Regions from separate parts of the Streptomyces sp. NBC_00859 genome, predicted to be linked through region 1. Evidence: riboswitches for the same ligand, from Rfam matches in the RefSeq annotation. Region 1 holds a riboswitch; each other region holds the start of a gene.
The links. Region 1 has a riboswitch for thiamine pyrophosphate ahead of thiC (phosphomethylpyrimidine synthase ThiC). Riboswitches for the same ligand answer to the same signal wherever they lie in the genome.
Positions count from the first base shown of each region.

Region 2: linked by a shared signal. The riboswitch ahead of thiO (glycine oxidase ThiO) and the one ahead of thiC (phosphomethylpyrimidine synthase ThiC) in region 1 are both predicted to bind thiamine pyrophosphate.
Region 3: linked by a shared signal. The riboswitch ahead of OG584_RS08575 (thiamine ABC transporter substrate binding subunit) and the one ahead of thiC (phosphomethylpyrimidine synthase ThiC) in region 1 are both predicted to bind thiamine pyrophosphate.

Region 1 is NZ_CP108826.1:4,052,716-4,054,974, reverse strand. It holds gene thiC (phosphomethylpyrimidine synthase ThiC) at 1-1,224, opposite strand, end outside; TPP riboswitch at 1,217-1,343, opposite strand; gene OG584_RS17375 (YibE/F family protein) at 1,414-2,259, shown strand, end outside.
Region 2 is NZ_CP108826.1:6,036,723-6,038,981, reverse strand. It holds gene OG584_RS26455 (NAD(P)/FAD-dependent oxidoreductase) at 1-1,030, opposite strand, end outside; TPP riboswitch at 1,162-1,274, shown strand; gene thiO (glycine oxidase ThiO) at 1,272-2,259, shown strand, end outside.
Region 3 is NZ_CP108826.1:2,097,864-2,100,122, reverse strand. It holds gene rlmN (23S rRNA (adenine(2503)-C(2))-methyltransferase RlmN) at 1-712, shown strand, start outside; TPP riboswitch at 742-846, shown strand; gene OG584_RS08575 (thiamine ABC transporter substrate binding subunit) at 919-2,043, shown strand; gene OG584_RS08570 (ABC transporter permease) at 2,118-2,259, shown strand, end outside.

The DNA.
Region 1 (2,259 bases):
GAGGTCGATGTTCTCCTTGATCTTGTGCATCGGGACGTGCCCGGGGCCCTCGATCATCGTCTGCACACCATGCCGCTTCGCGATCGTGTTGAGTTCCCCGAGCGTGCGCAGCTCGGCGAACTGCGCCTCGTCGTTGGCGTCCGCGATCGACCCGGGGCGCAGCCCGTCGCCCAGCGAGTAGGTGACGTCGTACGAGGCCAGGATGTCGGACAGCTCCTCGAAGTGCTCGTACAGGAACGACTCCCTGTGGTGCGCCAGGCACCAGGCGGCCATGATCGATCCGCCGCGCGAGACGATCCCGGTCTTGCGGCGTGCGGTGAGCGGCACGTACCGGAGCAGCACTCCGGCGTGCACCGTCATGTAGTCGACGCCCTGTTCGGCCTGCTCGATGACGGTGTCCTTGTAGATCTCCCAGGTCAGCTCCTCGGCCTGGCCGTCCACCTTCTCCAGCGCCTGGTAGAGCGGCACCGTACCGATCGGGACGGGTGAGTTGCGCAGCACCCACTCGCGGGTGGTGTGGATATTGCGCCCGGTGGACAGGTCCATGACCGTGTCCGCGCCCCATTTGGTGGCCCAGGTCATCTTGTCCACCTCCTCCTCGATGGAGGAAGTGACCGCGCTGTTGCCGATGTTGGCGTTGACCTTCACCAGGAACCGCTTCCCGATGATCATCGGTTCGATCTCGGGGTGGTTGACGTTGGCCGGCAGCACGGCCCGCCCCGCGGCGATCTCCTCCCGTACGACCTCGGGGGAGACGTTCTCCCGGATCGCGACGTACTCCATCTCAGGTGTGACCTCCCCGCGCACGGCGTACGCGAGCTGGCTGACCGCGCGCCCTTCGCGCCCCCTTCTGGGCTGGCGGGGGCGCCCGGGGAAGACCGCGTCGAGGTTCCGGAGACCCCCGCGCGGCGATGTGTGCTTGATCCCGTCGTCCTCGGGACGGGCCGGGCGGCCCGCGTACTCCTCGGTGTCGCCGCGGCCGACGATCCAGTTCTCCCGGAGCGGGGCGAGCCCGCGCCTGATATCGGTGTCCACGGTGGGATCGGTGTACGGGCCTGACGTGTCGTACAGCGTCACGTCCCGGCCATTGGTGAGGTGCACCTGCCTGACGGGCACCCTGAGGTCCGCGCGCGAGCCCTCCGGGCCCGCGACATACCCCTTGTGCCAGCCCGGCTTGCGCTCGTCCTGGCCGATGGCAGGCGTGCGTGCATCCGCTGTGGTCATGAGACCTACTCCCTACGCCGGCATTACCCGGTAACAGGTTCGGCGGTCGGCGCAGCTCTCAGCAGTCTGCTGGTCAGCGCCCTCTCAGCCCGGTGCTCCGAGCTCCCGCGTGTGCAAAGGTGCCCCCACGCTAACGCCCCGCACCGCTCACTGAACAGAGGGCCTCTGCCTTCTTGCGATGATCTGGCGGTGACACCACTCCCTGAACGGGCTCCTGGCGGGCACAGCCATACGCACGGCCACGGTCCGGCGGCACCCGTTTCCAAGCATCTGCGCAAGGTCATCGCAGGGGTGCTGATCCCCTTCGCGGCGGCGGTTGTTGTCGGACTCGCGGTCCTCTGGCCGGGTGGGGCGCCGCCCCATGCCCGCAGCGGTGTCGGCTTCGACCGGCAGACGCAGCAGGGCAAGGTGGTACGGACCGTGCCGGTCGACTGCGCGGACGTGCACGCCGGTCAGTCGTCGACGGCCGGTGCGGGGACGGATCCGGGCGCGGCGGAACAGCAGGCCGGTTCCGGAACGGCCCGGAAGGACGCCCAGTGCAAGAAGGCGGAGATCGAGGTGTCGAGCGGCAAGGACAAGGGCCGCACATTCACCGAAATCGTCCAGCCGGACTCTCCGCGGCAGTTGCACGGGGGCCAGGGCGTCATCGTGGCGTACGCCCCCGACGCGCCCCGCGAACTTCAGTACTCCGTGTCCGACGTGGACCGGAAGTTCCCGATGGCACTGCTCGGCGGGGCCTTCGCGCTGGTGGTGGTCGCGGTGGGGAGACTGCGCGGGCTGATGGCGCTGGTCGCACTGGCCGTCAGCTTCGCCGTGCTGACGCTGTTCATTCTGCCCGCGATCCTGCGCGGGTCGAATCCGCTGGTCGTGGCGGTGATCGGGGCGAGCGCCATCATGCTGATCGCCCTGTACACCTGCCACGGACTGACAGCGCGGACCTCGGTCGCCGTCATCGGCACGCTGGTCTCACTCATACTGATCGGCCTGCTCGGTTCGCTCTTCATCGGCTGGGCGAGCCTGACGGGCAACACCGAC
Region 2 (2,259 bases), 2.0 Mb from region 1:
GCTCCTCGCGCAGCCAGCACACGGACCAGGCGGGGCCCGCCGGGTCGCCGCGCCGCACCAGTGTGTCGGCGGCCGCGTGGTGGCCCGCGTACTGGACGAACCGGCCGAACTGCTCGGACCAGAAGTACGGCACCGGGTCGTAGATCCGCGGCTCCCCGCCGATCACGTCCGCCGCGACCGTGCGCGGCCCCTGGAGGGCGTTGTCCCAGTGGTGGACCAGCAGCCGCTCGCCGTACCGGCGGGACGGGAAGGACGCGCAGTCGCCGACCGCGTACACACCGGCGGCCGAGGTGCGCAGCCGTTCGTCCGCCGTGACCGAGCCGTCGGCGCCCCGTGCGATCCCGGAGCCGGCGAGCCAGCCGGTCGCCGGTCTGGCCCCGATTCCGACGAGCACGGCCCCGGCCGGCAGCCTCCGCCCGGATTCCAGGACCACGGTGCCGGGTTCGGCACGGGCCACCCGCTCGCCGGTGATGAGTTCGGCTCCGCTGTCGGCGTACCAGCCGGCCATCGGAGCCGAGACCTCGGCGGGCAGCACCCCGGCAAGAGGCCGGCCGGCCGCCTCCACCACGGTCACCGCGCACCCCGCCTCCCGCGCGGCCGTCGCGAACTCGGCGCCGATCCACCCGGCACCGACCACCACGACGTCCAGCCGGTCCGCGAGGACGGCCCGCAGCCGCCCCGCGTCGTCGAGCGTGCGCAGCAGATGGACGCCGGGGACGCCCTCGCTGCCGGGCAGCGTGACCGGGTGGGCACCGGTGGCGACGACCAGCGCCTCGTACGGGAGGGGGCCGCTCGCGGTGTCCAGTTCCCGGTCTGCCGGGCGTACGCCGGTCACCTCGCACCCCAGCCGCAGTTCGACCCCGAGCGCGCCGAAGTCGACGTCGAAGGCGGAGTGTTCGGCCTTGCCGAGCAGCACCGCCTTGGAGAGCGGCGGTCTGTCGTACGGCGGGTGGGCCTCCTCACCGATCAGCGTGACGGATCCGGTGAAGCCCTGGTCCCGCAGGGCGACAGCGGTCTGGACTCCGGCCATGCCCGCACCGGCGATGACGACGTTCCTCGGCTCGCTCACCTGATCACCTTAAGCAGCTGACTCGGCGTCAGGACAGGGGCGGTCATGGGACGCCTTACGGGGCGGTGCGGACCGGGGTTAGGCTGGCACGCGGAACTACTCGCGGGAGTCCGGGCGCACCGGGCTGAGAGGGAGGCTGGACGGCCTCCGACCGTACGAACCTGATCCGGGTCATGCCGGCGAAGGGAGGGGCTGGACGCCCATGCACACACATCACGCCAACACCTCGGACGTAGCTGTCGTCGGGGGCGGGATCATCGGTCTGGTCACCGCCTGGCGGTCGGCGCAGCGCGGACTGCGCACCGCTGTCGTCGACCCGCAGCCGGGCGGCGGTGCCGCGCAGGTCGCGGCGGGCATGCTGGCCGCCGTCACGGAACTGCACTACGGCGAGCAGGTGCTGCTCGGTCTGAATCTGGAGTCCGCCCGGCGCTATCCGGCGTTCGCCGCGGAGCTGGAGGAGGCGTCGGGGCAGGATCTCGGCTACCGCGCCTGCGGCACGCTCTCCGTGGCCCTCGACCTGGACGACCGGGCGCATCTGCGGGAGCTGCACGCGCTCCAGCTCCGCTCGGGTCTGGAGTCGGAGTGGCTCACGGGGCGCGAGTGCCGGCGGCTCGAACCGATGCTCGCGCCGGGTGTGCGCGGCGGGCTGCGGGTGGACGGTGACCACCAGGTCGATCCGCGGCGGCTGGCGAAGGCGCTGCTCATCGCGTGCGAGCGGGCCGGGGTGACCTTCCACCGCGGCTGGGCGGAGCGCCTGACGACGGAGGGCGGCCGGGCCACCGGTGTCGTGCTCGCCGACGGCACCGCGCTCACCTCGGGCCAGGTGGTGCTGGCGGCCGGCAGCCGCAGCGGACAGCTCGCGGGGCTGCCGGACGCGGTGCTTCCGCCCGTGCGTCCGGTCAAGGGCCAGGTGCTCAGGCTGACGGTGCCGCGGGTCTACGCGCCGTTCCTCAGCCGGACCGTCCGCGCGGTCGTCCGGGGCAGTCACGTCTATCTGGTCCCCCGTGAGAACGGCGAACTCGTGGTCGGCGCGACCAGCGAGGAGCTGGGCTGGGACACCACGGTCACCGCGGGCGGGGTCTACGAGCTGCTCCGCGACGCCCACGACCTGGTGCCCGGCATCACCGAACTCCCGCTCACCGAGACGTGCGCGGGGCTGCGCCCGGCGTCACCCGACAACGCGCCGCTGC
Region 3 (2,259 bases), 2.0 Mb from region 1:
CTGCCCCTTCTGCGCCACCGGCCAGGCGGGCCTCGACCGTAATCTCTCGACCGCCGAGATCGTGCACCAGATCGTCGACGGCATGCGCGCCCTGCGCGACGGCGAGGTGCCGGGAGGGCCCGCGCGGCTCTCCAACATCGTCTTCATGGGCATGGGCGAGCCCCTCGCCAACTACAAGCGGGTGGTCGGGTCGATCCGCCGGCTCACGGACCCCGAGCCCGACGGCCTCGGCCTCTCCCAGCGCGGGATCACCGTGTCCACGGTGGGTCTGGTGCCCGCGATGCTCCGTTTCGCGGACGAGGGCTTCAAGTGCCGCCTCGCGGTCTCGCTGCACGCGCCCGACGACGAGCTGCGCGACACGCTCGTCCCGGTGAACACGCGGTGGAAGGTCCGGGAGGTGCTGGACGCCGCGTGGGAGTACGCGGAGAAGTCCGGCCGCCGCATCTCCATCGAGTACGCGCTCATCCGTGACATCAACGACCAGGCCTGGCGGGGCGACCGGCTCGGCCGGCTGCTCAAGGGCAAGCCTGTTCATGTCAATCTGATCCCGCTCAACCCGACTCCGGGGTCCAAGTGGACCGCCTCCAGGCCGGAGGACGAGAAGGCGTTCGTCGCCGCCATCGCCGCCCACGGCGTCCCCGTGACCGTACGGGACACCCGTGGCCAGGAGATCGACGGAGCGTGCGGGCAGCTGGCGGCCGCCGAGCGGTAGGGCCCGTGTAACGTGGGCCGCACATTTTCATATTCCGACAGGGGAGCGCCACAGCGCTGAGAGTGCGGCCACGCCGCAGACCCTCTGGACCTTGCCCGGGTCATTCCGGGTAGGAAGTTCGGTCACTACTCAAGCTGTTCAGCCCTGCCCGCTCCCGTGGGCAGGGCCGCGTCTCTTCCTGGATGTCCCATCCCAGGAGGAATCCAGTGAGCAACACCAAGCGAGCGGGTACGGCAGGCAGAACGCTCACGACCGGGAAACTGACGGCCACCGCGCTGGCCGCGGCGCTGGGCGTCTCGGCGCTCGCCGGCTGCGGAAGTTCCGGTGGCTCCGGTTCGTCCGCCGGGCAGTCGAAGACCGTGACACTGGTCAGCCACGACTCCTTCGTCGCTTCGCCCTCCGTGCTGAAGGCGTTCACGAAGGAGACCGGCTACAAGGTCCACGTCCTCAAGAGCGGGGACGCCGGTGCCGCGCTCAACCAGGAGATCCTCACCAAGGGCTCCCCGCGCGGCGACGTCTTCTTCGGCGTCGACAACACCCTGCTGTCGCGGGCGCTCGACAACGGCCTCTTCACGCCGTACCGGGCGAAGGGCCTGGACCAGGTCGCACCCGCCGTGCAGCTCGACGCCGGGAAGCACCGGGTGACGCCCGTCGACAGCGGTGACCTCTGCGTCAACTACGACAAGAAGTACTTCGCCGACCACAAGATCGCCCCGCCCCGCAGCTTCGACGACCTGATCAAGCCGCAGTACAAGAACCTCCTGGTCACCGAGAACGTCGCCACGTCCTCACCCGGGCTCGGCTTCATGCTCGGCACGGTCGCCAGGTACGGCGGCGACGGCTGGCAGGGGTACTGGAAGAAGCTCAAGGCCAATGGCGTCAAGGTCGACGACGGCTGGGAGCAGGCGTACAACAACGACTTCTCCGGCTCGGCCGGCGGCAAGAAGGCCAAGGGCGACCGTCCGCTCGTCGTGTCGTACGCGTCGAGCCCGCCCGCCGAGGTGCTGGACGCCGAGCCACAGCCGAAGACCGCTCCGACCGGCGTCGCCACCTCGACCTGCTTCCGGCAGATCGAGTTCGCCGGGCTGCTGGACGGCGCGAAGAACCAGGCGGGCGGCAAGGCCCTGATCGACTTCCTGATCAGTAAGAAGTTCCAGGAGGACATGCCGCTCAACATGTTCGTGGACCCGGTGGTGAAGGGTGCGAAGGAGCCCGCGCTGTTCACGAAGTACGGCGCGAAGGTCACGCGGCCCGAGACCGTCGCGCCCGGCACGATCGCCAAGAACCGTGATCAGTGGGTCAAGTCGTGGTCCTCGATCGTCCTGAGGTAGACGGCCCGGCGCGGGCGGGGCAGCCCTCCGCGGCCGGGGCCGGGCGGCGCCGGACCGCGGTCCGGCTCGCGCTCATGGCCCTGCCCGTGGTGTTCTTCGCGGTCTTCTTCGCCTACCCGGTGGCGGCCATCGTCGGCCGCGGTCTCAAGGTGGGCGGCGCGTGGCAGTTCGGGCGGATCGGTGACGTACTGACCCAGCCCGACATCCTGCACGTCC